3 regions of the Pseudoalteromonas sp. Z9A4 genome follow, and region 1 is predicted to be linked to each of the others. Evidence: predicted binding sites of a transcription regulator. Region 1 holds the regulator's gene; each other region holds the start of a gene.

Region 1 (10,330 bases):
TATCTAGTTGTTTTAAATAAAAAATTTTTAACGACGTTATAGTGCAATTTAATTCGTTAAATTGATCAAAGATTTATGCAGGTTGGTATGACTATAAATATAAGATTAAATAGCGATAAGTCGTTACAATGCGCGCTTAATTAATTGAAGGTAAATACAGTGAAAAACTCAGTTTTAGCATTACGCGCTCAACAAATAAGTGAATCCCGTCGAGAGTTTAATGCTCGAGGCGGTAAATTAGATCGCTGTGAGCAATGCTTAATAGCTAAGCACTACTGTATTTGTAAAGGTGTTGAGCATGCAGATTGTAAAGCAGCTGTGTGCTTATTAATGTATCACAATGAAAGTTTTAAACCTTCTAATACTGGGCGCTTAATTGCTGAAATAGTGCCAGATAACCACGCATTTAGATGGGATAGAACAGACCCTAACCCCGCTCTTTTAGCTTTGATAAGCGATTCACAATATCAGCCAATGGTAGTATTCCCTGCTGAAGATGTAGAAGAGGGCAGGGCCATTACCGAAATAAGTATTGAAGAGGGTAAAAAACCGCTATTTATATTTTTAGATGGTACCTGGCGTGAAGCTAAAAAAATGATTCGCAAAAGCCCATACTTAGATAACTTGCCTGTACTTTCTGTTACTGCTGATAAACTATCTGATTACCGATTACGTGTTGCCCCTCATGCGCATCAACTAGGCACTGCTGAAGTGGCTATTATGGTGCTAGCGCTTGCGGGAGAAATGGATGCATCTTCTAAATTAGAACAGCATTTTATTAAGTTTCGTGATGCGTATTTGCTTGGTAAGCGCAATAAAGGCCGACCGCTAGAAGAGTAGTTTTACGCAGTTAAGCGAAAGCTTGCTGCTCTTTTAAGTGAGCAAGTGCTTTATTTTGAATTGCTCTGAAGCCTTCTTCAGATGTTAATTGTAAAACCGTATTATATAATTGGCTTACGCTATTGTGAGCCTGAATAAACGAGGTGCAGTCCTCACCAATCATATCCTTAGCCTCTTCGACTCGCTTTAAAAAGTAACAGCTAATATCGGTTTTTCCCTTAAAGTGAGTAGTCGCAATAGCGTTTGCTATTCTATTAAGCTGATAACTAAATTCATCAGGTCGAGAACCCTCACCCCATTTACTAATAAAAATATCGCTTTCTAACTGGATAATTACGTTAAGTATGTTTTTAAACTCACTCATTGGCATATTTAAAAAGTTATAACCTTTGGGGCTAAATAAAGCTTTATACGGATTTTTGTTGGGAGTTTGGGCACCAAAAACACCAATTGGTTTTGCTGTACTTGCGTCTGATACTTTACATAAAAAGGTATTGCTTTGCGGCGTTTTAAAATTCATATCCATTGAGTATTTATGATCCTTGCGTTACTTAGTTATCGGCGCAATTAATGAAAAACTTAGCGAAATTTAAAATATTAATAAAGTATTTGAAGGTGTTGATATTGATTAGCTGGGATGCAGTATTACCCTGCAAAAGTTAGTGGTAGTTGCTTAGAGCTTTACTAAACCCAAATTTTAGGTAAAGAAAAGCGCGCTCTATCTCTAGGCGCGCTTGCGGAATCTTCTAATTTTCTGCATCCTGCAATTGAACTTAATCAACTCCAATTTTTACTAATCCATGTTTATTACTATATTACTTTTTAGTTCTATGTAATGTAGACCATCCGGGCCTGTATCCTTAAATTCCTAAACATCCTGTAGGGTAAATACTATTACCAAATCCTTAATTACACTTCCTAGTGTATCCCTATTTTAACCAATCCATTGTGTTGCCTTAAAGGCCTGTCCATTTATTCCTTAAACATCCTGTTAAACAACTTAGCCGTGTTGTTATCCTTTTCGCATCTTCCTGACGCTGTCCTTTTTACAACATTGCGTTGTGATACTCATCCTGAGCCTGTCCTAAAATCCGTGTTGTCCTGGTAACCTAATCATTGGTTGGTTGAGTAAGCAGTCCATTTCCTTTTACTCAATAAGCGTCATTGCTTGGTTGATGCGTAAATTATAGTGCAATAGAGCAACTAAAATAGGGATAAAACTACATTCAATTAGTATTTACGCAATAGTAATAATGTAAAAGTTAAATTAATACAGGTGCTTAGGTTGTTTTTGTGTGTTTTTTATCTTGATTTTTACTCATTAGCTGTCACATCCGTGAGACATCTCTTACACTGCATTTCCTTTTTGGGCGTTATTTACATATTTACATTTATTTAAAGTGTGCACTTTTTGAATGAGCGCGGTAGAATTCGATGATAATAACAATTATTTAGGTGAAATAATGAAGACAGTATTTACACTTGTTTTAGGGTTAGCAGCATCGGCACCAGCCTTTGCAAGTGACGTTGTTAATATATATTCTTTTCGTCAGCCGTTTTTGATTCAGCCAATTTTAGACGATTTTACAAAACAAACGGGAATAAAAACCAATGTTGTTTTTGCTAAAAAAGGGTTAATTGAGCGTGTTAAACGTGAAGGTAAACATAGTAAAGCCGATTTAGTATTAACCTCTAATTTTAGTGCGCTTATTCAATTAGAAGATTTAAAATTAACACAAACTATAAAAAGTGACAGTGTAAATAATAACGTGCCTGCAGCTTTTCGTGACGGTGATGGCCAATGGGTCGCGCTTACTAAGCGAGTGCGTAATGTGTATTCATCAAAAGAGCGAGTTGGTGAGTTACCTAAGCTCACTTATGAAGATTTAGCAGATCCTAAATACAAAGGACAAATTTGTACGCGCTCTGGCAAACATCCATATAACTTAGGTTTAGTGGCTTCTATGATTGCACACCATGGTGAAGCGCAAACCAAAGAGTGGCTTGAAGGTGTTAAGGCTAATTTAGCACGTAAACCTCAAGGTAACGATCGTGCTCAAGTTAAAGCCGTTAAAGAAGGTTTATGTAACTTGGCATTAGGTAATAGCTACTACCTTGGTAAAATGCTAGAAGATAAAGAACAAAAAGGTTGGGCAGAGGCCGTAAATATTAACTTTCCGAATCAAACTAATCGTGGCTCACACATAAATGTATCGGGTGCGGTTATTACCAAATATGCTAAAAACCCTGAAAATGCATTAAAGCTCATAGAATATATGACCGACAGCAAAGCACAAAACATGTATGCCTCATTAAATATGGAGTATCCAGTTAAGTCGGGTGTTGAACTATCAAGTTTGGTTGCCTCTTGGGGGAGTTTTAAAGAAGACAGCTTGCCACTTGATGAGATTAGTAAATATCGTCCGTTAGCACTTAAGCTAATTGATGAGGTGAAGTTCGATCTTTAATGACTAATAAATTTAAGCTGTCTAAATGGCAGCTCTTTGCGTGGTCGACTGGCTTAATTCTATCGGCCCCGTTGTTTTTTCTTCTTTTTGAATCTCTACAAGGTAGCTCTGAGGTGTTTTCTCACCTGTGGGATACCGTGCTTTGGGATTACATAACCAATACCGTATTGCTTGTTTTAGGTGTTTGCGTCCTTAGCTGCGCCATAGCTTTGCCACTTGGGTGGCTAACGGCTTACTGTAGTTTCCCGGGTAAAAAACAGTTTGAATGGGCACTTATGCTGCCCCTTGCTATGCCCACCTATATTATTGCCTATGTATACACTGATTTATTAGATTATGCGGGCCCGGTGCAAATAGCGCTGAGAGAATGGTTTGGCTGGCAATCGCCTAATGACTATTGGTTTTTTGATATACGTACATTACCCGGGGCCATCGTTATGATTGCCTTGGTGCTTTATCCGTATTTATTTTTGATTTTTAAAACGGCTCTTCGCGAGCAGTCATTCAAATTAGTACAAGCTAGCCAGTTAATGGGATTATCTCCTTGGCAAAGTTTCTTTAAAGTAAGCTTAGTACTCTCTCGTGGGGCTATTGTGGCGGCTCTTGCGCTTATAAGTATGGAAACCATGGCTGACTTTGCAACAGTGAGTTATTTTGCCGTAAGTACATTAACGACTGCCGTATACGATACGTGGTTTGGTTATTACTCACTTACAGCGGCAGCTAAAATATCGGGTGTGATGTTATTACTGTTATTTTTAGCATTAATGGCAGAGCGCTTTAGTCGTCGTAACCAAGCGGTATTTGAGCGCCAATCAAGTGTAAATAGTGAATCTCTCTATGTATTAAAAGGAAAGTCAGCTTGGCTCGCAACGGCATTTTGCAGCTTTATTTTATTTATCGCGTTTGTAATCCCTATTGCAGTACTTATAAATTACGCCATTACCTACTTTGATAAAGCATGGAATGTAGAGTTTTTTAGTTACGCTTGGCAAAGTTTAAAAGTGGCTGGGGTTGTGAGCCTAATAACGATTACGTTGAGTATTTTTGTCGTTTTTTATCAGCGTGTGGCAAAGCAAACGTATCCGCTTATTCCTGGGCGTTTAGCAAGCACAGGATATGCGTTGCCTGGCACAGTACTCGCTATTGCGGTTTTGTTACCACTTACATTATTAGAGAACACCATTAACACAGCGCTCGAGCCGTATAATTTAGATATTGGCTTACTGCTTACAGGTAGCATTCTTACTATTATTATTGCTTATATTGTTAGGTTTTACGCCATTGCACACGGAGCAATTGAGTCGAGTTTTTTACGTATTAGCCCATCACTTGATATGGCAAGCCAATCAATGGGTAAAAGCCAAGGACAAACACTGCGTTTAGTGCACCTACCTTTACTGCGAAGAGGATTGCTTACTGCTGCGTTATTGGTATTTATTGAGTGCATGAAAGAACTGCCGGCTGCGCTATTGCTCAGACCGTTTAATTTTGAAAGCTTAGCTACTCATGTATTTCAGTATGTGAGTGACGAGCAGTTAGAGCTTGCTTCAATATCGGCATTATTTATTGTTATTGTTGGGTTTATTCCTTTGTATTTTATTAATCGTTCTATGGAGCAGCGTAGTTAAATGAGTAGTTTAATTTTACAAGGCGTGAGCTATCACTATAACGGTACAAAGGTTATCCACAATTTAGATTTAACGGTGGGTAAAGATGAAATTGTTTGCCTACTCGGAGCGAGTGGGTGCGGCAAAACGACCACGTTAAAAGCGATTGCAGGTTTAATTGAAGCTAAGCAAGGGTCTATTTTTATAGACGGTAAATTAGTGAGTGATGAGCAATCGTTTGTCTCGCCTGAGCACCGTAACATCGGCATGATGTTTCAAGATTATGCGTTGTTTCCGCATTTAACGGTGGCAAATAATATTGCATTTGGGCTTAGTAAAATGAGTAAAGCTCAAAAGCAGCAACGCGTTGATGAAATGCTTAAGCTGGTACATTTAATTGGCTGTGCCGACAGGTTCCCGCATCAGTTATCGGGTGGTCAACAACAACGCGTAGCTATTGCTCGTGCATTAGCTTATAAGCCTAGTTTATTGCTACTTGATGAACCTTTTTCAAATATCGACACACAAGTACGCTTTGAATTAATTGCCGATATACGTCGAATTATTAAGGCAACTCAAGTATCTGCTGTATTTGTTACACACTCAAAAGAAGAGGCGTTTGCCTTTTCAGATACACTTGCCATTATGCATCGCGGTAAAATTGAGCAACAAGGCACGCCTGAGCAGCTTTTTGCAGCGCCATGTTCAAAGGAGGTTGCAGAATTTCTGGGTCAAGGCATATACTTGAACGCAGAAGTGTTAACAGCAACTGAATACAGAACACCATTTGGTTTAGTCGAGTCCTATGTTGAAAATAAGCATAGCGTAAGCGTAGGGCTTATATATGTGCGCCCTCATCAAATAGAATTAGTGGTAGATAACCAGAGTGACAAGTTCAGCAAGCGAGCTACAATCATAAGTCGTCGCTTTATTGGTTCTGCGTATGTTTATTCGGTTGTTATTGATGAACAAGAAATTGAAGTTGCTGCACAATATGGCCAGTCATTTGAAAATGATGAGCAGGTTATAATAAAAATAAAACCTCACACGGTGAATTTTTTCGAATCGTAATTAATTTGTTATTCGCTGTGTTTTTATCTGTAAAATTAAGGAATAACAATGGCGCAAGCGCAATCAGGGATTTGTGCTGAAGCAAACTTACACGGTTTGCACTTATTTTTTAATGTGTTTGATGGTCAAGATGAATCACTTCGCGCAAAGTTAAAACAAGTAAGCGCTATTGAAGAAGAGTTTAGCGATCAATTTTCAGAATCAATGCTCTCTTGTATGGTTGCTATTGGCGCCCAGTATTGGCCGCATATTCTCCCAGAGTTCATTCCTAGTGAATTACAGAGCTTTCCTAATATAAACCACAGCGATCACCAAATGAGCGTACAACCGTGCGATTTATTTGTGCAAATTCGCTCTGACCGTGAAGACGTTAACCATTTATTTGCGCTGCAAATTTTAAAACTATTTGCCCCCGATGTTGAGCTGGTAGAGCAAATTCGTAACTTTCGCTTTTTAGATGGTCGTGATTTTAATGGTTTTATTTATGGTGGCGACACCGCGCATGGAAGAAAAAAACGCGCTACGGCTTTAATTAGTAACCCTGGTAATTTTGAAGATCAGGGGAGTTATATTCATGTACAACGTTATAAGCATGACTTAACTATGTGGCAGCACTTATCATTGAGTGAGCAAGAACAAATAATGGGGCGTACGCGCCTTGATAACACACTAATTACCCCCGCGATCGAAACCAGCCATGCTTCGCGAAGTGAGCTAAAAGACGAAGACGGGCAACCGCTACTATTAAATCAGAGCATGCCTTATGGCGATGTGTATGAGCAGGGAATGTTATCAATTACATGCGCTTGTACGGGCACCGCATTTGAAAAAGTACTTAATAGTCGTTTAGGGGAAGGAGATTGTTACGACCACTGGCTTGATTTTACTCAAGCCGATATGGGTTCTGCTTTTTTTGCACCTTCAGTCGGGTTTTTAAAACAGATTTAGTTTACTAATTTAGTTATTAAACCGTATCAAATAAAATGCGAACACGTTCAAGTGTTACGTCTATTTCAGATATTTTAGCTGGGGCGATAAAAATAGTATCGTCGCCTGCAATTGTGCCTAGTACGCCATCTGCTTTACCTAATGAATCTAATAATCGTGCTATTAATTGTGCTGCACCAGGACTGGTACGAATAATGATCATCATTTCGTTGTGCATAATGTCGATTACTAATTGGCGTAATGGGCTTTTAGCCGTAGGTACACCCATTTCAGCTGGTAAGCAGTAAACCATTTCTTGTTTGGCGTTACGTGTGCGTACAGCACCAAATTTACTTAGCATGCGCGATACTTTACTTTGGCTTATATTGTCAAAGCCTTGATCTTTTAATGCATCAACTATTTCGCCTTGAGAGCCAAAATTTTCTTCTTTTAATAGTGATTTAAATGCTTTTACCAGTGCTTCTTGTTTATCTTGTGGTTGCATAGTCTTTATTCGTTTTTGTTATTTATGCCGCAAATTCTACACAAAAATGAATAATTATGCAGCAGTTGTTTAGTTAACTTGCCAGTTTGATGCGTTAAATCACAAAAGTTTACGACTATGGTCGAAAATATACTTGAAATAGACAGGATAAATTTGTTTTTAGTCGCTAATTTCATTATCTTAAGAGCCACAAATGTTTCCTACCTCAAATTACGGAGAATTCCAATGAAAGTTGCTGTATTAGGTGCTGCAGGCGGTATCGGCCAAGCGTTGTCTTTATTATTAAAAACAGGCTTACCAGCTGGCTCTGAATTATCACTTTATGATGTTGCACCAGTAGTACCAGGTGTTGCGGTTGACCTTTCTCACATCCCAACAGATGTTAAAGTAGCAGGCTTTGGCGCAGACGAATTAAACAAAGCGCTTGAAGGCTCTGACATCGTTCTTATCCCAGCGGGTATGCCACGTAAACCAGGTATGGATCGTGCTGATTTATTTAATGTAAATGCTGGCATCATCAAAACTTTAGCAGAAGGCATTGTTGCTAGCTGTCCTAAAGCGTTAGTAGGTATTATTACTAACCCAGTAAATGGCACAGTTCCAATCGTTGCTGAAGTATTCAAAAAAGCAGGTACTTACGACGCTAAACGCGTATTCGGTATTACTACGCTTGACGTTATTCGTTCAGAAGCATTTGTTGCTGAACTTAAAGGCGTAGACGTAGCAACTGTGAAAGTACCAGTAATTGGTGGTCACTCAGGCACAACTATTCTTCCTCTACTTTCTCAAGTTGAAGGTGTTTCTTTCACTGATGAAGAAGTTGCTGCACTTACTCCACGTATCCAAAATGCGGGTACTGAAGTTGTAAATGCTAAAGCAGGCGGTGGTTCAGCTACGTTATCTATGGGTGCTGCTGCAGCTCGTTTTTGTATGTCTTTAGTTAAAGGCCTACAGGGTGAAGAAGTTGTAGATTACGCTTACGTTGCTGTTGAAAATGGCGATGCAGAGTACTTTGCACATCCAGTACGTTTAGGTAAAAACGGCGTAGAAGAGATTCTTTCTTACGGCGAACTAAGCGCATTTGAAACAAAAGCAAAAAATGACATGCTTGAAACACTGAAAAAAGACATCAAAGAAGGTGTTGATTTCATGGCGTAATAGCCAAAGTAGAATAACAAAAAAGCCTGCATTTGCAGGCTTTTTTATTGCTCAGAATTAATTTCACACTGTGTAACTAGTTAAAACTAGTGGTCGCGGTCAACCGCAATACGAGCAAGGCTTACGAGTGCTTGCTTATAGTCAGACTCAGCTAAAAAGTCTAAACACGCAATAGCTTTGTCAGCTTCAAGCTCTGCTTTTTGCATTGTAAATTCAAGCGCATTAGTTTGCTTTAGTGCCGATAGAATTTCTTCTAAATGCTCCATACCATTACTGTGCTCTATTGCATCACGAATAAGCTGCGTTTGCTGCTCGCTACCATGTTGCATAGCATAAATAAGTGGAAGCGTTGGTTTGCCTTCAGCTAAATCATCACCAATGTTTTTACCCAACTGCTCAGCATCTGCATTGTAATCGAGTACATCATCTACTAGCTGAAACGCAGTACCTAAATGCATACCATATAGGTTTAGTGCATCGAGAGTAGTTTGGTCTTGCTCAGTAATAATGGCAGCAAGGCCTGTCGCTGCTTCAAACAACTTAGCTGTTTTAGAGTAAATAACCTGCATATAACTGGCTTCGGTTGTATCTGGGTCGTTGCAGTTCATTAACTGCAATACTTCACCTTCAGCAATAATGTTTGTTGCATCGGCAAGTACTTGCATAACCTGCATTTTTCCAAGGCCAACCATAAGCTGAAATGAACGAGTGTAAATAAAGTCACCAACCAATACGCTAGCAGCATTACCAAATTCAGCATTTGCTGTAGGTGTGCCACGTCGTAAGTTTGATTCATCTACAACATCATCATGCAATAGCGTTGCTGTATGAATAAACTCAACAATTGTTGCAAGTGTTATGTGATCTTTACCCTGATAACCGAGCGCTTTGGCTGCTAAAATCGCGAGCATTGGACGAACGCGTTTGCCGCCACTGCTAACTATATATAAACCAAGCTGATTAACTAACGCCACATCTGAGCGCATTTGCGCATGTATAAGTTGATTGACGTCATTCATATCGCTTTCGATTAACGCCTGGATAGCTTTTATATCCATTGATCTCCGAGCCAATTTTTATGTGTGAACGGCGCAGATTGTACAACAAAAAATGCACTAGCTCGATATTTTGTGACGATTGATTGAAAAAACACTATTAAAGTACTTAATTTAGACTGAATTAGCCAAGATAACTGATTAATTGATAATCAATATACAGTTTATGGTGTGCTTAGATATTAAGCTGTGAGGGTCATATTTGAGTACATTAATTTATTTCGACTAAGAGTTAAAAAGCGCTTGGCAAAAGGGCTAATTAATATAAAATGGGGTAAATATTGAATTGCTCTCAAAGCAGCTACTTTTTATTCATTTTAATTACAAAATAGGCTTGCTAGTTATTTCGCGTTAGCGTAAACTTCGCGCCCTATCGAAGAATATTTTAGTTGCGCCGATTTGAGGGTGCACAGACGGAGTTAATTATGTACGCGGTTTTCCAAAGTGGTGGTAAACAGCATCGTGTGACTGAAGGTCAAACGATTCGTCTTGAAAAATTAGACGTTGAAACTGGTGCGGCAGTAGAATTTGATTCAGTACTTTTAGTTGCTGATGGTGAGAAAATCGAGATCGGTGTACCGTTCGTAAACGGTGGCAAGATAACAGCTGAGGTTGTTTCACATGGTCGCGGTGAGAAGATTAAGGTTGTTAAATTTAGACGCCGTAAGCATTCTCGTAAGCAAATGGGCCATCGTC
Region 2 (10,330 bases), 160 kb from region 1:
CTTGTGCATCAGCTTCACTATGAAAACGAGCAATTAACTCTTTAGCTAATTCTATTTTAATATCGCGCGGATTAGTACCTTGCTCAACACGTTCTTTTTGAGCTGCAATTTCTTCAATAGAAAGCGCGCTTAATAAATCGTAATAACGCCACATTAGCACATCACTAATTGACATTATTTTACCAAACATATCGTTTGGCGCATCAGTAATACCAATGTAGTTACCAAGCGACTTAGACATTTTTTGAACGCCGTCAGTACCTTCAAGTAATGGCATCATTAATACTGTTTGCGGCTTTTGCCCTTCAACTTTTTGTAGCTCACGACCCATTAGCAAGTTAAAGCGCTGATCAGTACCACCTAGTTCAACATCTGACTCTAGTGCAACCGAATCCCAACCTTGTACCAGTGGATATAAAAACTCATGAATTGCAATTGGTTGGCCACTTCCATAACGCTTTTTAAAGTCATCGCGTTCAAGCATACGTGCTACGGTTTGGTTTGCAGCAAGTTTAATCATGCCTGCAGCGCCTAACTTTTCCATCCAAGTAGAGTTAAATGCAACAGTGGTTTTAGCAGGATCTAGAATTTTGAATACTTGTTCTTTATATGTTTCGGCATTGGCTAGTACGTCTTCGCGAGTAAGTGGTTTACGCGTTACGTTTTTACCTGTTGGGTCGCCAATCATGCCAGTAAAGTCACCAATTAAGAAAATAACCTCATGACCTAAATCCTGAAAGGTTTTCATTTTATTAATGAGTACAGTGTGCCCTAAATGTAAATCAGGGGCTGTAGGATCAAAGCCAGCTTTTATTTTTAGCTTTTTGCCCGACTTTAGTTTTTCAACTAGTTCGTCTTCAATTAATATTTCTTCTGCACCGCGTTTTATCTCTGCTAGAGCGGTTTGTAAATCCACTTTGTGTTACTCCAAAATTCTGCCTACGAAGGGGCGGACTAGTTACTTGTAATCACGGTTTAATATAGGTTTAAACCGAATATATATATGTAGCTAACATAACAAATTTCTACCTAATTAAAATAACTTTTTAAGTTATTAATGCAACTAAACAAAATGAATTGAGTCTTAGCTAGATAGGACGTTAAAAAAGGCTTCCTAACCCTGATTTTAGCGTAGTTTAAGGTTAGTTTAAATCTACAAAGCACTAGTATTCGTACATTATTAAGTATATCCTGCAATATTATGTATTTATTATCTTGACAGCAGAAAAAGGCACGTTATGGTTCACGTGGTTAACACTCTCCCAAAAAAACACAAATTGCTTATTTTAGGTTTAGTTTCTGCTATTGCCGGCTTGGCATTTCTTCCTTCTGAAAAAGCGACTGCTTCTAAAGACAATAATGCAGATGCATTAGAGATAGGCAAGCGCTATGAGTTACAAGTTAAAGTTGATGACAACGAAAAATTAACTGAGTTAAATTCAGAGCAAGCAGCAGAAAAGTTACCAGAATACGACTTTGTCGATCATAAAGTTAAAAATGGCGACAATTTAGCAATTATCTTCAAACGTGCTGGTTTTTCAGCTCAAACGCTCCATAAACTAATTAACACTAACGCAGAAACGCGCAAGCTAACTAAAATTCACCCCGGTGAAATACTTAGCTTTGCGACAGCTGAAGATGGCTCTTTGGCTCAACTGCGCTATGTGATTTCAAAAACCGATACTTTATTTGTTACCTTAAATGAAGAAGGTAACTACGATACAGCTATTGATAGTAAAGAAATTGAAACGTTAACTAAAACCGCTGGCGGCGAGATATCTAACAACTTTTGGACTTCAGCAATAGCGGCTGGTTTAAGCGAACGTCAAATAATGAACTTTGCTGACATATTTGGTTGGGATGTTGATTTTGCAAACGACATTCGTAAAGGCGATGTGTTTGGCTTAATTTATGAGTCTCATTATGTTGATGGCGAGTTTATTGGTACCGGTAAAATTATTGCCGCTGAATTTGTAAACCAAGGTCAGCGCTTTGCAGCGATTCGCCATACCGACGGCAATTTTTATACGCCTGAAGGGCGTAGCATGAAAAAAGCATTTTTACGTGCACCTGTAAGCTTTAAGTATATTAGTTCGAGCTTTAATCCTCGTCGCTTACACCCAGTTACTGGGCAAGTTAGAGCGCACCGTGGTATCGACTTTGCGGCACGCACTGGCACACCGGTGGTTGCATCAGGGAACGGTAAGGTAGTTAAAGCGGGTTACAGCAAGTACAACGGTAACTACGTCTTTATTAGCCATGGCACACAATATGTAACTAAGTACTTACACCTAAATAAGAAACTAGTTAAAACGGGCCAAAAAGTTAAACAGGGCCAACAAATTGGTACTGTAGGTTCTACGGGTCGTGTTACTGGCGCGCATTTACACTATGAATTTTTAGTAAATGGCGTTCACCGTAATCCTAAAACAGTAAAACTTCCTAAGTCAGAGCCATTACCTCGCTCAGAACTTGCTAAGTTTAAACCTATTGCAGATAATTTTATTGCCCAACTTGAGCGCAATCGCGAGCTACAGTTAGCACTTAAATAAAGTTTATTAATAAACATTAAAAAAGCCTTTGCAGGTTAAACCTGCAAAGGCTTTTTTGTGTACGCTAAAAACCATTAGTACATTAATACATAAATGAGCTGAATAACTAAAGACACCATCACTAATGGCCAAATATATTTGCTGTATTTGGTTGCACCGTTGAGCCCTATTTTACTTTGATATTTTTCAAGCAATGGAATAAGTATCGCTAGCGCGACAAACAAACCAATTAAAATAACGAATATATTCATATCAATGCCCTTCTTATGGTAGCTCATGGCCTTTAGCGCTTACATAAAGTGCATACCAATGCTCACGAGTTAGCTGTACGTTTACAGCATCACAAGAGGCTTTAATACGCTTGGCATTAGTTGTTCCAATAATCGGCTGAATAGATGCGGGATGGCGCAGTAACCATGCAATGACTATAGCCTCAGCAGACGTATCATAAAGTGCAGCCAGCTTATTAACTAAAAGACTGGTGTTTATATCAGCCTGCGATGCGTTTGATAAATCACTGCCGCTGTATAATCCTTGGCATAAACTGCCCCAGCTTTGAATTTGAATTTCAAAATGGCGACAGTACTCAATACTACCGGGCGTAAAATTAAGATCCTTACCGTCACTGTTACCGGCATATACACCTTCATCAACAAACTGATGTTTTTGTAAACTAGCCTCAATTTGATTAGCCACAATCGGCATATCAAGTGCATGCTGTAAAAAATTCATTTGATGTTGCTGCATATTTGATACTGCAAAATTGCGCACTTTACCGCTTTCTTTTAAGCAACTAAATATGCGAGCAATTTCGTTAGCTTCCATGAGTGGATCAGGACGATGTAGCATAAGTACGTCTAAATAGTCTGTATTTAATCGCTTCAAGGATGCTTCAACTGATTGCTCAATCCACTTTGATGAAAAATCATAGCGCTTTGGCCCTAAGTCATCTTCAAAACGAATCCCACACTTAGATTGAATATACATGTGCTCTCTAAGCTCTGGTCGCTCGCTTAATGCTTTACCAAAAACCTGCTCCGCTTTACCAAAAGTATAAATATCAGCATGGTCAAAAAAGTTAATGCCACCTTCAATAGCGTTATCTATGCATTCATGAGTTTGCTTAACATGTGCATCAGTGATTGCGTCTTTATTCCAACCGCCGCCCAGACCCATGCATCCGAATACAAGTTTACTAACATGAGGTAAGTGCTTTGCTAAAGGTGTGTGAAGCATGATAACTATCCTTAAAATTTTGAAGAGCTGTTACTGTAAACAAAAAGCGCTGAACAAGAAACTATTTAGCGGTGAACAAATTAAGAACAAAAAAAAGCGCAGTAAACTGCGCTAAATCATTTATTAACTACCACGTTAATTATTAGCCAACAAGTGCTAATAAAATACCCGCAGCAACTGCACTACCAAGTACACCCGCTACGTTGGGTCCCATAGCATGCATAAGTAAAAAGTTATGTGGGTTACTTTCAAGGCCAACTTTATTAACTACTCGTGCCGCCATTGGCACAGCCGATACACCTGCCGCTCCAATTAATGGGTTTATAGGTGTTTTAGATATGCGGTTAAGTCCTTTTGCCATAAATACGCCAGATGCCGTACCAATTGCAAAAGCCAGTGCGCCAAGCACTAAAATACCAATCGTCTCAACAGTTAAAAACTTATCTGCAGCAAGCTTTGAACCTACAGCTAAACCTAAAAATATAGTTGTAACATTGATGATTTCGTTTTGAGCACTGTTACTTAATCTATCAACAACACCCGACTCTCGCATTAAGTTACCTAAACAAAACATACCTACAAGCGGTATAGCAGCCGGTAAAAACATAGCCGTTAAACTAAGCACCATAAGAGGAAAAATAATCTTTTCCTTTTTAGATACTTTGCGAAGCTCTGGCATCTTAATTTTACGTTCTTCTGGGGTTGTTAACGCACGCATAATTGGCGGCTGAATAATTGGCACAAGTGCCATGTATGAGTATGCGGCTACCGCTATTGCACCAAGTAAATCAGGTGCCAGTTTTGACGCTAAAAATATTGCAGTCGGTCCATCTGCTCCACCTATAATCGCAATAGCCGATGCATCCTGTAAAGTAAACTCAAAGCCTGGCACATAGTTAAGTAATATTGCGCCAAACAGTGTAGCAAAAATACCAAACTGTGCAGCCGCACCTAATAACAACATACGTGGGTTTGCAATAAGCGCGCTAAAGTCGGTCAGCGCCCCTACTCCCATAAATATTAATAACGGAAAAATCCCCGTATCAATACCCACGTAATAAACGTAATACAAAAGCCCACCTGGGTCTGACAAACCTGCCACTGGTACATTTGTTAAAATTGCACCAAAACCAATTGGTAATAATAATAGTGGTTCAAAGCCTTTAGCTATCGCTAAAAACAGTAATAAACACCCTACCGCAATCATAATTAACGATGGGATTGTAAAGTTAGCAATGCCGGTCGCATTCCAGAGGTTTAAAATACCGTCCATCCTCTATTTGCTCCTAAGCTAATGCAATCATAGCGTCGCCGGTAGTTACGGCATCGCCTTCACCAACCAACACTTCGGCAATAGTTCCGGTATGCATTGCGCGTATTTCGGTTTCCATTTTCATGGCTTCCATAATAATCACTACATCACCTTCGTTAACAACTTGCCCAGCTTTTACCTTAATCTTAAAAATATTACCGGCTAAAGGGGCATTAAGTGTTTCACCTGATGCAACTGAAGCAGACTGAGGAATGTGCTCAGAGTCTTTTAATGTTACTTCTTTTAGCTCACCACCTTGCGCCACTACTACGTCGTAAACTTTACCATCTACTTTTACGCTGTATTGCTCAGCTTTAACGCTGTTATTATTTGATCCCGATTTTGGTGCTGCCTTATTGCTCTTATCTTCAACGGTAGGAATAGGCTCAAATGCATCAGGGTTATTACGATTTTTAATAAATTTCAAACCAACCTGCGGAAATAATGCATAAGTTAGTACGTCATCAATTTGCTCATCAGCCAGTGTTAAACCTTGCTCTTGCGCTTCTTTTAGTAATTCAGCTTCAAGCGTTGCAAGCTCTGGTGCAATGTTATCTGCAGGGCGACAAGTAATAACCTCTGCTCCATCAAGCACACGCTCTTGTAGCTCTTTATTCATTGGTGCTGGTGTTAAGCCATATTCACCTTTTAATACGCCAGCAGTTTCTTTAGTAATTGTTTTATAACGCTCACCGGTTAGCACGTTAAGTACTGCTTGAGTACCTACAATTTGCGACGTGGGTGTTACTAAAGGTAAAAAACCAAGATCTTCACGTACCCGTGGGATCTCAAGCAAAACTTCATTAAGCTTATCTGCCGCGCCTTGCTCTTTAAGTTGGTTTTCCATGTTTGTAAGCATGCCACCAGGTACTTGAGCGAGTAAAATACGACCATCAACCCCTTTTAAGCTACCTTCAAATGCCGCATATTTTTTACGTACATCTCTAAAGTAAGCAGCAATTTCTTCTAGATGGTTTAAATCAAGGTCAGTACCGCGCTCAGTCCCTTCAACTATCGATACAATAGTTTCAGTTGCTGTGTGCCCGTAAGTCATACTCATAGATGAAATAGCGGTATCAAGCATATCAATGCCTGCATCAATCGCTTTTTGATAAGTCGCAGTACTTAAACCTGTTGTAGCGTGGCACTGCATAGCAATAGGAACCGATACGGTTTCTTTAAGAGCTTTAATTAGTTTTTCAGCGTCGTACGGCTTTAATAAACCCGCCATGTCTTTAATACAAATTGAGTGACAGCCTAAATCTTCTAATTGCTTAGCAAGAGTCAGCCACATATCAAGCGTATGAACAGGACTTACCGTGTACGAAATAGTACCTTGAGCATGCGCGCCTACCTTTATAGCCGCTTTAATCGCTGTTTCTAGGTTACGTACATCGTTCATTGCATCGAAAATACGAAATACGTCAACGCCATTTTTATGTGCGCGTTCTACAAACTTTTCAACTACATCATCAGCGTAATGGCGGTAGCCTAATAGGTTTTGACCGCGTAATAGCATTTGCTGTTTAGTATTAGGCATCGCTTTTTTAAGCGCACGAATACGCTCCCAAGGATCTTCGCCTAAATAACGAATACACGAATCAAATGTAGCACCGCCCCACGATTCAATAGACCAATAACCTGCATCATCTAGCTTGCTAGCAATAGGTAGCATATCGTCTAAGCGCATACGTGTTGCGAGCAATGATTGGTGCGCATCGCGTAATACCAATTCTGTTAATTTTAATTTAGCCATGTGTGTGCCCCTTATTTATTATTTGATTTGTACTGAGCAATGGCAGCACTAATAGCAGCGATGTGCTCATTAGGCACACCTTGAGATTTAAAAGACGGTGATTTAGCTGGTGATGCCTCTGGTTCGCTATAGCGCGTCACCAAATTAGACATAAGCGTTACTGCACCAATTAATATCGACAGAAATACAAACACTCCAACCATGCCAGTCAGCATTAAGCTACCAGCCGTTGTGAGTAGAGCACCTATATCCATTTTTCTCCCCCTTGAAACCCATATCGAAAATAAAAAATCGATTTAATTAAATATTTATTCACTGGATAATAACAAAACTAGTCGCATTGTCTACATCTTGTAAATTGGTAAAACCAATTAAACTATAAACAACATAACACTCAACAAATTTACATGCCATAACTCAGCAATCATGCGCCCTACAATACATACAGAAAATAACGACTATAGCTAATAGTTATATGGAAGTTGTTAATTAACTATTCGACTTAATAAAAATAACCGCCAAATTTTATAATAAGTACAAAAACACACATCAATTGTTAATTGGTCTTACCAAAAAAATTATTTTTAGTGAATATTTACCAGTAACTTGTAACAGTGTGAATAACTTACATAACAAAGCGTAAAAATTACTAACTAACTAATAACTAAAAACACAGTTAAAAACCATAACTACCTGATATAAAACAAAAATAAACTTTGGCATATAACTGGCATTAGTTGTTATGAGCAAATTTGATAACCAAGGAGAAAACAATGTTACGCTGGACAATTACATTTTTAGTTATTGCTTTAATCGCTGCAGTGTTAGGTTTTGGTGGCATCGCAGGTGCCGCAGCTGGTATAGCAAAAATTATATTTTTTATATTTTTAGTACTTTTAGTGATCTCATTAGTTTCAGGTGCACTACGTGGTAAATCACCCAGGTAGATAAAGCATTCAACTAACAAACACTAAAATTTAATTAATACTTACAAGGAATTACATTATGAATTCAACAACTGTAAAAGCAGCACTAATCGGTCTATTCGCAAGTTTCTTCATCATGGGTTGTGAAGACAATCACGCAGAAGACGCAGGCGAACGTATTGACGAAGCAGTAACTGACGTGCAAAACAAAGTAGAAGATGCATGTGAAAATGTTAAAGAAGGCGTGAACGCTGAAGAAACTAACTGTTAATTCTTCTTGTATCGCTAAAAAACGGCCTTAGGGCCGTTTTTTTGTGTCTGTAATAAAATCACTGACTATAAAGCTGCTCATTTAGCGGTTAGCTTGTTAAAATAAAAAAAACGATATTTAAAGCAAGGCAATATGGCATTTACAACAACCTACACACTAGATAAACCTTACTTTTACGAGTGCTTTGATGAGTCACTCCCGTACAGTAAGCGCGCCAAACCTAAGTACTTTTTACTTGTACTCCTCGTTGCGCTTGGTTTATTTGGCATTTATGTTTTAAACGATCATTACTTAGGATCATTTATGATCATGCTAGGTGTACTAGAGTGCGTCGCTTTTTACTATCGCAGACCTTGGTGGGTAACCAGACAAATGCTCAGCAGAGCGTCAGGCTCTGAGGTAACACTTACCTTTGATGAAGAAGGCATTAAATCGGCTAATCATTACAAAAACTTTCAGCTAACTTGGCAAGACATAAGCGAAGTAATAGATACTCAGCAAGGTATTATTATTAAAAATAAAAGCGGAATGCAGTACATTTCAAAACAAATACTAACCCCAGAAACACTCGCTTTTATAAACAAAAAAGCCACTCAGTGAGTGGCTTTTAGTCTAGTTGAGCTAATTACTCAACTACGTATACGTGTTGATTAAGCATTGCCCGGATTAGGGTTCGACTTTTCAGCTTGTATGCGCATGTAAATCTCTTCACGATGCACTGATACGTCTTTTGGTGCATTAACACCGATTCGAACTTGATTTCCTTTAACACCTAGAACAGTAACTGTTACTTCGTCACCAATCATTAGGGTTTCACCTACTCTACGAGTTAGTATTAGCATTCTCTTGCTCCCATGTTCCAATAAAAATTATAAGATTCCGCTTAAACATACTAATGAAAATTAGACTGAAAAGTAAGTAAAAACTCTCAATCTATCCATTTTCTGTTAAAAATGCTTTGTGTAATGCACGAACTGCCAACTCTAGGTACTTTTCATCTATTAAAACTGAAATTTTAATCTCAGAAGTCGAGACTAAAACTACATTAATATTTTCCTGCGCTAATGCATCAAAAAATAAACTTGCTACACCAGAATGCGATTTCATACCCATTCCAACAGCAGAAACTTTAGCTACTGTTGGTAATCCGCTTATATTTTGAGCACTGAGTTGAGCTTGATCTTCGCTCAATAATTCAAGTGCTTGCAGATAATCATTCGAGTGCACAGTAAAAGCATAGTCTATTTTTTCAAAGATATGATTAACTTGATTAATCATATCTATTTCGATGCCATTATCAGCAAAAAGTTTCAATATTTTTGAAAGATATTGCGTACCGCTTGGCACACCATCTACTTTAATTAAACATTCGTCACGATTAAACGCAATCCCCGATACCACCTTGCTTGGCATATCGTTCTCCTCAAAACTTATTAATGTGCCTTCATCAGGATTAAAACTAGAAAGCACCCTAAGTGGCACATTGTGTCTACCTGCAGCTTCTACCGAGCGAATATGCAAAACTTTTGCGCCTAAACTTGCCAGCTCTAGCATTTCGGCAAAAGTAACTTGGCTCATTCTGCGCGCGTTAGGTTCAACACGAGGATCTGTAGTATATACGCCATCAACGTCTGTATAGATCTGGCATTCGTCGGCTTTTATAGCCGCTGCTATTTCTACAGCCGATGTATCGGTGCCGCCGCGTCCAAGCGTTGTAATATTGCCCTCAACGTCACGCCCCTGAAAGCCAGCAATAATAGCAATGCGGTTATGCTCAAGCTCATGCTTTAAACGTGTAGCGGCAACGTCTTCAATACGGGCTTTACCAAACATATTGTCGGTTAGAATATTGACTTGATCGGCTAATAAGCTTACAGCTGAATGACCACGTTTGATAATAGCCATAGCAAGCAGTGATACAGAAACCTGCTCTCCGGTGCTAATAAGTACATCTAGTTCACGGCTACTCGGGCGAGTATCAATTTGTTTGGCGAGGTTAATTAAGCGGTTGGTTTCTCCCGACATAGCAGAGAGAACCACAACCACTTGATGTCCTTGTTGTCTGGTTTTAACAACAAGGTCGGCGACCGCTTCAATTCGCTCTATTGAGCCGACCGAAGTGCCACCGAATTTTTGAACAATAAGCGCCACTTAGGCTTAAGTACGCTCAGTTAACCAAGCTGTAACGCTATCTAGTGCAGCAGCAAGATTTTGTGGCTCACTACCACCAGCTTGTGCCATATCTGGACGACCGCCACCTTTACCACCTACTTGACC
Region 3 (10,330 bases), on a different contig from region 1:
AGATTTAGTAATGGCTCGAGTAGCTCAAGCCTAGGTTCAGTTTTTATTCGATAGCTAAATTGCTTTTTGCTAAGAACAACAAAATCAAGGATATTGTGACGAGTGCTTATGAGTTTATCTATTTTATCGAGGCTATCGATGAGTAATAAATGCTTGTTCTCACTAAAGCCCCTCTCAAGCAAATAGTGATGACTAAAGTTATCACGCAGTACTGCTATTTTATATTTTTTAGCATCATTGAGAGTATTTAACTTTATACCTCTAGATTTTAGACCATAAATGGCTGAATCAAAGCTTTCCAGTTCACCTACCCAGTTAAACTTACTTTCTCTATTAGGTAATCGAACAATTGAAAATATACAGGTATTTTTATCACGTAGCGCTACATTGTAAGATATGGCCCAACTATGCGCCAACATAGTGTATTTTATACCAGTGCCTTCTAGCGCTTTATGAACTTTATCGACAGAACGGCCAACGAGTTTATTATCTTCATTGAGATACTGAAAGTCCGGAAATACTTCCGTTACTATTGTGATTTCAGTTGCATCAACTTTAATACAGCTAATGAACAATAAAAAGATCAATAATTTCATTTAGCAAGGCCTCAACTAACTCATTATAAGTATTTAATAAATATAGCTGAGGCTTTATGAACTGCTAGTTTTTAGTCATGTAATGCACACTTATACGCTGATAGTGCTAGTATTTATAGCTCCTACAGCTTACTTGTTCATCGCACTAATTAAAAAGGCTGAAATTTTAGCGCCTTCTCTAAGTGTCGTTTCAGAGCTTGATTGACCCACTAAAGAGCTGTCGGTAAATGGCGCTATTTCCATCATATCAGCACCCGTAATCGGAAACTCATCCGCAATGGCTGATAAAATATCAAGCGCATGCTGTGGTGTTAAACCATTATGTTCTGGCGTACCTGTGGCAGATGCAAACTCTGCATCAAGCGCATCAATATCAAAGCTTACGTATACTTCATCAACGTTATCAGCTTTTAATTGTGCAATAGCGTCGGCAGCAACCGCTGCTGCGCCGCGCTCAATGATTTCATGTGCCCAATGTTGCTTAACGCCAAAGGTACTTTCCCAGTGCGCTTTAGGCTTGCCACTTGAGCGTATACCAAATTGTATTAAATGATGTGGCGCTGGTAAAAACTCTAAAATATGTGTACACCAAGAGCCAAAACATAAATCTATGCCTAGGCGCTCAACAAGTAAATCTGTATGCGCGTCAAAGTGAATAATAGCAGTACGCTTACCTTGCTCACGTTTTGCTTTTAAGTACGCTTTGGTAAGTGGGTAACTAATTGAGTGATCGCCACCAATACCAAATATCCCTTTATCTTTAAATGTCGCGTAAAAGCTGTCGCATACATCCTCTGTGATTGATAATGGGCTTACGTAGTAGTCGTTATCTTCATTACCGTATAGGGCTTTTTGGCAATTAGAAATGGTTGCATCATTTAGGTATTTATCATGAAGTAAATGTGGGATTACACGTACATCGCCTAAATCAAACGAGTGACACTGCGGTTGCTGATCAATTAAAGCTGAGCGCACAAACAGTGGCCCCCAGTTTGCACCGCGTAAAATACCACCGCCACAGTCTGAGCTAATACCTAACATAACGGCTTTATGTGGAGAATTTGGTAATTCATTTAAAGACTCGCGCCACAAATTATCAACGTTTTCAGTTTGTCCATAAAGTTTATTACGCAGTGCGGCTTTGCGCTCTTTTGCAGTATTTACTGTGTATACGCCATCACCCGGTGCGCACAAACAGTGCTCAACTTTGTTTTTAAATGCTTCAAATTGTGTGCTCATAATAAACTCCTTCGATTTTTATTCTGTACGTAGCTAATTACTTTTGATTAGTTATGCAAAATCACCAAAATCACCAAAAGTGCCTAAACTTCAAATAAATTCCACTTTGCTAAATAAGTCTGTGCCTAATATAAATAAACACGTTATCTTTTACGTGCTTAATACAAATTTAAGCCATTGAATTAATTTAATATTAATGAATATTTGCCATAAACTATTTAATTGTAGTTACGCGCTTGGTTGATACTTATTATGTCTGCTTGAACATGTCAACAGCACAACAAGGCTACTTGTATAAGCACTTGATTGAATATTCATAGTTGATGAATAAATCAAATTAGTTCTTAAAATTATTAAGACTTAATTGGAGGAGTTAAGATAAAACGGACAATCGTCCTGTACTTGATAAACGTTTCTAGCAATGATGCTAGATTGACACAATTTATTATAAAAAGGCTTAGCTATGGAAAAGGTATTTCACTTAGGACTATGTATTGACGATCTTAAAGGTGCAAAACTTGCGATTGTACCGGGCGATCCAGATCGTGCTGCACGCATTTCACAATTCCTAGACAACCCAACCTGCCTTGCTCAAACTCGTGAGTTTCATGTTTACTTAGGTCAACTAAACGGCCATTCGGTGGTTGTTTGTTCTACGGGTATTGGTGGTCCATCTACGTCGATTGCAGTAGAAGAATTAGCACAACTTGGCGTGCGTAAATTTTTACGTATTGGTACAACAGGTGCGATTCAGCCACATATCAACGAAGGCGAAATTTTAATTAGCCAAGCGTCTGTACGTTTAGACGGTGCAAGCCAGCATTTTGCTCCTCTTAGCTACCCTGCTGTGTCTGACTTTTATGCAACACAAGCTATGGTACAAGCATGTAAAAACTTAAATATCGATTTTCATATTGGTATTACTGCATCAAGCGATACATTTTATCCAGGACAAGAGCGTTACGATACGCATTCTGGTTACGTTCCTAAATCACTACAAGGTAGCTGCGAAGAGTGGCAAAAACTGGGCGTGATGAACTACGAAATGGAATCAGCAACATTATTTACTATGTGTGCAGCCCTTGGTTTACAAGCAGCATGTGTAGCAGGCGTACTTGTTAATCGTACTCGCCAAGAAATACCAAATGTTGACCATGGTGAAATTGAGCGTAAATCTGTAGCGGTAGTATTAGAAGCGGCTAAAGTATTACTTGATTAATATAGGTTCTATTAATTAATAAAACAATAAAGCACAGCTCTGGCTGTGCTTTATTGTTTTTGAAAGGTTATTTTAGCTGAGCGCTAATTACTTCTATTGCCGGTAGATTTTTAAAACTTGCAAGTACAGCACGTGCTACACCCGCTTGGTTTTCATGGCCTGCGGTTTCTAAAAGTGTAATACCTTTTACCGTCTGCTCATCAAAGCTAAGCCCTGCAATAAATAATTGGCTAAGTGCACTTTGCAGTGGCGACAAGCTTGGGCTGTACGCTGCGTTTTCTGCGTAACTTCCGTAAAAATCGCCATTTTCAAATGTACTAATTTTTACTGCACTAAAGTTTTTACTATAGGGTACGTATGCGTTTAATGCTGTACTTGCTAGTTTTTCATCTAGTTGAGCATTTGAAAATACTTGCTGGTGAGGCTCTGGATTAAACAAGCTAAACGCGTTACCTAAATCAGTCGGCCCAAACGAGTGCGGCAGTAATTCTGCCAATTTAAAGTGTTGCTCTGGCAATAAAATATCAAACTCTTTCGCATCTGCGAGTTCGTTCATAAACTGGCGGCAGTATCCACACGGTGCATCGCTAATCGCTATTTTAACTATTTTTTTGGCGCCGTTTAACCATGCGTTATTTATTGCTGATTGCTCTGCATGAACCACTAAACTCAATGCTTGATGATCAAACTCTACATTCGCACCAAAGTAAAAGTTTACCTCACCCTTTTCATCAAGTGCTTTAACAATTGCGCCTACATGAAAATCTGACACTGGCGCAACAGCATACTCAGAAGCCAAAGGTACTAAACCTTGTAATAATGCATCATCAGACACATTGAGTTGTGCGCATAACTGCTTAATATTATTAGAATTTAATATGCCACGTTGTGATTTTAATTGACTACGTAATGACGCTGTTTGCGCTACGTTTAATGTGATGTGCGAATTTGTAAGTGCTGTATCTTGCTGTACAGTAAAAGTTGCTGAAGCCATAACATTTTTTAATTATTCAATGGCTAAGTAGTTTAAAAGGTTAAGGTGTTAAATACCAGCCTATTTAACGCAAAAAAAGGGAGCACATCGCGTGCTCCCTTTTAATACCAATAGGTATACCTAACAAAATAACATGTTAGCCGGTATTACGCATACCTGCTGCAATACCTGTCATCGTGATCATTAATGCATTATCAATGTCACCTTCGTTGCGTTTTTCCTCTGAGCGAGCACGGCGTAAAAGCTCAACCTGTAGTAAGTTAAGTGGATCGGTGTACGGGTTACGTAAACTAATCGACTCCTTAATCCAAGGTTGTTCGGCTAATAGGCTTTTTTGCGGGCTAAGTGATTGCACTAAGCTAATGGCTTCTTGAAGCTCTTTACGAAGTGTTACACCCAGTGGTTTGTACATATCTTCCACCAGCGCATTGTCGTAATGCTCACTCAACCAACAATCGGCTTTACTAAATACCATTTCTAGCATTTCTAGGCGCGATCTAAAGAACGGCCACTGTAAGCTCATTTCGTTTAGGGTTTCTGCGCCGTACTTATTAAGCGCAGCTTTTAAGCCTGTTAACGCACCTAGCCATGCAGGAAGCATTAAACGGTTTTGGCTCCACGCAAAAATCCATGGAATAGCACGCAGGCTTTCAACGCCGCCATTAGGGTTACGTTTTGCAGGGCGAGAGCCAAGCGGTAACTTAGACAGTTCAAGCTCAGGTGTTGCCATTCTAAAGTAAGGTACAAAGTTTTCATCATGACGAACTACATTACGGTAATGCTCACATGACTCCTCACTTATTAGCTTCATTACTTCGCGCCACTGCGGTTTTGGCTCCGGTGGCGGTAATAAGTTACTTTGCAGAACTGCGCCTGCGTAAATATTTAAGCTTTGCAGTGCTACATCGGGTAAACCAAATTTAAAGCGAATCATCTCGCCTTGCTCGGTTACACGCAAGCCACCTTTTAATGAACCTGGTGGTTGTGAATGCAGCGCTTGTGCAGCGGGTGCACCACCACGTCCTACTGTACCACCGCGTCCATGGAATAAAACAAGCTCAATACCGCGTGCATCAGCAAGCTGTACTAGTTTATCCATTGCTTCGTACTGCGCCCAACCTGCTGCCATCATGCCGGCATCTTTAGCTGAATCAGAATAACCAATCATTACGTTTTGGGTGTTTTTAATGTGCCCGCGATACCAAACATTATCAAGCAATGTGGTAATTACATCACTGCCTGCGTTTAAATCGTCGAGTGTTTCAAATAACGGTGCTACTGGTAAATCAAAGCTACAGCCGCTTTCTTTTAGCAATAGTTGTACTGCTAAAATGTCTGACGCTGTTCGTGCCATCGAAATAATATACAAACCAAATGTTGCTTCGTCTTGCTTGGCAATTACATCAAAGGTATCAAGTACTTCTTGTACATCTGGGCTTGGTTGCCAATGTTTTGGAATAAGCGGTCTGCGCGAGTTAAGCTCTGCAAGTAAAAATGCTTGTTTGTCTTGCTCTTGCCATTGGTTGTAGTCGCCTAAACCTAAATAACGAGTCAGTTCTGAAAACACATCGCCGTGGCGAGATGAATCTTGGCGCACATCAAGTTTGGCTAAACGCAAACCAAAGCTATTTATACGGTGCAGTAAATCAAGTAATAAGCCATCCGCAACTACTTTCATATTACACTTTAATAACGAGCGATAGCACACTTCAACTGGGTGCTTAAGCTGATTAATATTAGTAATTAAATCTTGTGAATCGCTGCGCTTATTTTTAATTTTAGCACCTAAGTGCGCCACTGTTTCCGCAACCTGATTTTTAAGCTTTTTGATTACTGCTCTATATGGTTCAAACTCTTGCCCTGCAAGCTCAACAAGCTCATCACTGGCATCTGACATAGAGAGTTCAGCGCACAACGTTTTTAAATCTTGAATGTATAAGTTAAGTGCCATCCAACGACCATGATCAAGCACTTCTTTTGTTACCTGCGATGTTACAAATGGATTACCATCACGGTCTCCACCCATCCACGATGTAAACTCAATTGGGCTGTAATCTATTGGTAACTCTAAGCTCAACTGGTCTTTAACATTCGCTGAAAATTCACGTAAAAAGCGCGGAACCGCATGCCACAGGCTATTTTCTATTACTGCATAGCCCCATTTGGCTTCATCAACTGGCGTTGGGCGAGAGCGACGAATATCGTCGGTATGCCAAGCTTGGCTAATCAGTTGTTCAATACGATTTAAAATATTGTCCCGCTCTTGCACTAAGTTATCTTTTCGCTCTAATGACGCTAAGCAATCACTTAGTTCAACGTGTTTGTTAATAATAGTACGGCGCGTAACCTCGGTTGGGTGAGCAGTCAATACTAAGTTTATGTGGAGTTTTGAGAGTGTTTCGGCCAAATGATTACTGTCTAACTGGCCTTGTTCTGCTTTTGTAGCTAACGTTTTTAATGTTTGAGTGAGAGGGTTTTGTTGGCCAAGGCCAACGTCATTAAAACGCGAAACGGTATGAAATTGCTCTGCTACATTAGCAAGGTTTAAAAAATGATTAAATGAACGGGCAACCGGTAAAAGCTCTTCATCACTAAGCGCATGTAAAACATCTATTAGCGCTTGTCTGTCGTCTTCGTTACCACTGCGAGATGATTTTGATAAAGCACGAATTTCTTCCACTTTATCTAAAATCGCTTGACCTTGGGCATCTTTGATTGTTTGTCCTAGTAGTTGCCCTAGTAAATTTACATTACCTCGCAAGGCGGCGTATTGTTCACTCATTTATCAGTCTCCATTTTTTCGTAGGACACTATTAATATCATCATGAAGAGATATTTAATAGATCCATTTGCAATGTCTTGTCGTAAAAAAGTATATATAAAATAATCACAAAGCATTCACATGATCATTTTTTACGATGGTAACTGCCCTCTTTGTAGCACCGAAATGCAGCAACTAAAACACGCTGATAACAAAAACTTAATTACGCTTGAAGATCTTAACGCGAGCGACTTCAGTGAGCGCTACCCGTATATTGATAAAGACAAAGCAATGAACTACCTGCAAGCTCAAAAGCAATCAGGTGAAATGATTTATGGACTTGATGTAACTTACGAAGCATGGAAAATAGTGGGTAAACACAGCTGGTTGAAAATTTTTCGCTTGCCAATAATTCGCTTTTTCGCTGACTGCGGATACCTATTATTTGCTAAGTATCGGCACCCCATCAGTCGCTTTTTAATGCCAAATACTCAGTGCAGTAACGGCCAATGTGGACTAAAAGCAAAAGGTGATAAATGAAAACTATTGTTTTATTCGGCGCAAGCAGTGCCATAGCAAATGCATATATAGAACATCTACAAATAAACACGCCTACTCATCAGATCGTTTGTATTAGTTCAAAAAGTATTGAATCTGGCTCAAGTGTTGTCCACCTGCATACTGACTACACAAAACAAAGTTTAGCGCGCGTTACTAATTACCTAAAAGAGCAAAATGCCGATATACAACAAGTTATTATATTCAATGGTACACTGCACAACGAAACCCATATGCCTGAAAAAAAGATGGAGGATTTAGACGCTGAGTATTTTAGCCAACTTCTAAATTCAAACACCCTAACTCCCCTACTTTGCTTGCAGAGTATTTTGCCGCTGTTAACCCACAAAACGCAGTGTACTATTACTGCATTAAGTGCGCGCGTAGGCAGCATAAACGACAATAAATTAGGTGGTTGGTATACTTACCGCGCATCTAAAGCGGCGCTTAACATGCTATTTAAAACCGCTGCTATAGAGCTTGCTCGTCGTGCTAAAAATACCAAACTCATTCTGTTTCACCCTGGCACTACCGATACAGCACTTTCAAAGCCCTTTCAAAAGAATGTACCTGAAGGTAAATTATTTACCCCTGAATTTGTAGCCAAGCAACTATTTGAATTAACAAACAATAACCCTGATTTAAAACTAAACGGTGAGCCTGCTTATTTAGACTGGCAAGGCTCTACAATACCGTGGTAAGGACTTTTAATGCATTTTACTAAAGCGCGTATAGACGCACTTGAAAAACATACCCGTACACATTTAATTAATTCTCTTTCGGGTTTTAAAAGCGCTAATTTAATTGGCACGCAAGACTTACTCGGCAATACCAACTTGTCGATTGTAAGCTCGGTTATTCACCTTGGGGCTAACCCACCTTTGGTCGCCATGATTATGCGCCCTCATAGTGTGCCGCGTCATACGTTTGAAAACATTTTACAAACGGGCACTTACACCATTAATCAAGTGAATAAGTCAATTTACAAACAAGCTCATCAAACTTCAGCTCGTTACGATAAAGACGAGTCTGAGTTTGATGCTACAGGCTTAACACCTGAATACTTAAACGACTTTGCAGCGCCTTTTGTAAAAGAAAGCCGCTTAAAGTACTCGGTAAAATTTATAGAAAACCAACATTTAGCCATCAATGGGACTGAGCTCGTTATTGGCGAAATTATGGATGTTTTTGTTGATAAAGCCGCGCTGCAAAGCGATGGTTTCCTAGATTTACAAGCAATAGAAACAGTCGCAGTAACCGGGCTTGATAGCTACCACACAAGCAATAAACTCACGCGTTTACCTTACGCTAAAAAATAATATGACCATTTAAGAGGCTATAAACTATTAGCCTCTTATCGCATAACATTGAATTTTACCTTGGTATTAATCACACTAGCTAAAAATCCAAGGAGAAAAATATGACTACCATCGGTATTGGTACACAATCAAGCGAGCAAGCGTTGGCAAGCCTAAGTAATATGACGCAAACGCTAACCCCTATTGCAGCTGACGAACATTTAGAGCGCATAGCCAAAGCGCAAGCTTATATGCTTGCAAACAACATAGATGCAATTTATTTAAACGCTGGCACCAACCTAACCTACTTTACAGGTATGAAATGGTACGCGAGCGAGCGCATGGTTGGCGCAATATTACCGGCCCTTGGTGAAGTACAATACATTGCGCCTTATTTCGAAATTGGTTCACTAAACGGGTTTAAAGTAATAGAGGGGCCTATTCATGGGTGGCAAGAACACGAAAATCCTTATGCACTTTTTGTCGAAGTACTAAAAAAGTTAAATATTAATGAAAACGCAACCATTGGCATTGATGAAAGCGCACAATTTTTTATATTCGACGGCATTAATAAAGCGCAAACGGGTTTAACACTCATAAACGCACAACCTGTAACGGCGCATTGCCGTATGCATAAATCAGTTCATGAGCTTAGCTTAATGCAGCGCGCGATGGATATGACATTAGCCGTGCATCAAGCCACAGCAAGCATGCTTTATGAGGGAATAACCACCACCGAAGTAGAAGCCTTTATTAAACAAGCCCACCAAAAGGTAGGCGCGCCAGGTAACTATTTTTGTATTGTGTTGTTTGGTGTTGCAACGTCTTTTCCGCACGGTGTTAAAGACGCGCAAGTGCTTAAAAAAGGCGATATGGTATTAATAGATACCGGCTGTAAAGTACACGACTACCTATCAGATATAACCCGTACCTATGTATTTGGCGAACCAACAATGCGCCAACGGATGTTTTGGGATCATGAAAAAGCAGCGCAAATGGCTGCGTTTAATGCAGCTAAAATCGGTGCCACCTGCGAAGACGTAGATGCGGGCGCCCGTAACTATTTAGCGGCGCAAGGCCTAGGTCCGCAGTACCAAACACCGGGTTGCCCGCATCGAACTGGCCACGGCATTGGGCTAGACATTCACGAATGGCCATACTTAGTTGGCGGTGATAAAACCCCACTTGCCCCAGGCATGTGCTTTAGTAACGAGCCAATGTTAGTTATACCGGATGAATTTGGCGTACGTTTAGAAGATCATTTTTACATGACCGACAACGGCCCTCATTGGTTTACACAACCAAGTTATAGCATTGACGACCCATTTGGGCTTAACGCCTAAAGATTAGTACCTTCTAAAAGAGCAGCTGTATAGCTGCTCTTTTTAGTTTGGTATTGATAAAGCTAAATTAATCCCAATATCCTTTTTTATACTTAGTTATAAGCAATCCTCAAAAGGATAAATATGAAAAACTTTAAAATTGATATCGTTTCAGACGTAATGTGCCCTTGGTGTGTAGTGGGTTATAAAAACCTAGAAACTGCACTAGAGCAACTCAAAGACGAAATGAGCGCAGATATTACGTGGCATCCTTTTGAACTAAATCCAGATATGCCAATTGAAGGTCAAGACTTAAACGAACACTTAATGCAAAAGTACAACC

Evidence for each region. Region 1 encodes ArgR, which controls arginine synthesis, uptake and breakdown. Its sites were predicted from a motif close to ANTGAATANNTATTCANT; they were not measured.
Region 2: the regulator ArgR is predicted to act here: its motif matches at 7,156-7,173, upstream of GQR54_RS03185 (OadG family transporter subunit).
Region 3: the regulator ArgR is predicted to act here: its motif matches at 1,878-1,895, upstream of GQR54_RS08440 (arginase family protein).

Annotation. Positions count from the first base shown of each region.
Region 1 covers NZ_WTLA01000002.1:163,535-173,864, forward strand. The annotation lists gene GQR54_RS02400 (tRNA-uridine aminocarboxypropyltransferase) at 160-840, shown strand; gene GQR54_RS02405 (hypothetical protein) at 851-1,366, opposite strand; gene GQR54_RS02410 (Fe(3+) ABC transporter substrate-binding protein) at 2,304-3,308, shown strand; gene GQR54_RS02415 (iron ABC transporter permease) at 3,308-4,939, shown strand; gene GQR54_RS02420 (ABC transporter ATP-binding protein) at 4,940-5,989, shown strand; gene GQR54_RS02425 (Dyp-type peroxidase) at 6,038-6,937, shown strand; gene argR (transcriptional regulator ArgR) at 6,954-7,421, opposite strand; gene mdh (malate dehydrogenase) at 7,647-8,579, shown strand; gene ispB (octaprenyl diphosphate synthase) at 8,666-9,637, opposite strand; gene rplU (50S ribosomal protein L21) at 10,060-10,330, shown strand, end outside.
Region 2 covers NZ_WTLA01000002.1:323,913-334,242, reverse strand. The annotation lists gene tyrS (tyrosine--tRNA ligase) at 1-916, opposite strand, end outside; gene GQR54_RS03210 (peptidoglycan DD-metalloendopeptidase family protein) at 1,239-2,552, shown strand; gene GQR54_RS03205 (hypothetical protein) at 2,627-2,803, opposite strand; gene GQR54_RS03200 (aldo/keto reductase) at 2,817-3,788, opposite strand; gene GQR54_RS03195 (sodium ion-translocating decarboxylase subunit beta) at 3,931-5,061, opposite strand; gene oadA (sodium-extruding oxaloacetate decarboxylase subunit alpha) at 5,075-6,856, opposite strand; gene GQR54_RS03185 (OadG family transporter subunit) at 6,868-7,110, opposite strand; gene GQR54_RS03180 (DUF1328 family protein) at 7,630-7,803, shown strand; gene GQR54_RS03175 (hypothetical protein) at 7,862-8,053, shown strand; gene GQR54_RS03170 (YcxB family protein) at 8,186-8,653, shown strand; gene csrA (carbon storage regulator CsrA) at 8,704-8,895, opposite strand; gene GQR54_RS03160 (aspartate kinase) at 8,987-10,204, opposite strand; gene alaS (alanine--tRNA ligase) at 10,211-10,330, opposite strand, start outside.
Region 3 covers NZ_WTLA01000008.1:74,705-85,034, reverse strand. The annotation lists gene GQR54_RS08445 (amino acid ABC transporter substrate-binding protein) at 1-596, opposite strand, end outside; gene GQR54_RS08440 (arginase family protein) at 726-1,835, opposite strand; gene udp (uridine phosphorylase) at 2,299-3,054, shown strand; gene cdd (cytidine deaminase) at 3,122-4,048, opposite strand; gene ppc (phosphoenolpyruvate carboxylase) at 4,185-6,830, opposite strand; gene GQR54_RS08420 (DUF393 domain-containing protein) at 6,951-7,349, shown strand; gene GQR54_RS08415 (SDR family NAD(P)-dependent oxidoreductase) at 7,346-8,068, shown strand; gene GQR54_RS08410 (flavin reductase) at 8,078-8,686, shown strand; gene GQR54_RS08405 (Xaa-Pro peptidase family protein) at 8,788-10,008, shown strand; gene GQR54_RS08400 (DsbA family oxidoreductase) at 10,132-10,330, shown strand, end outside.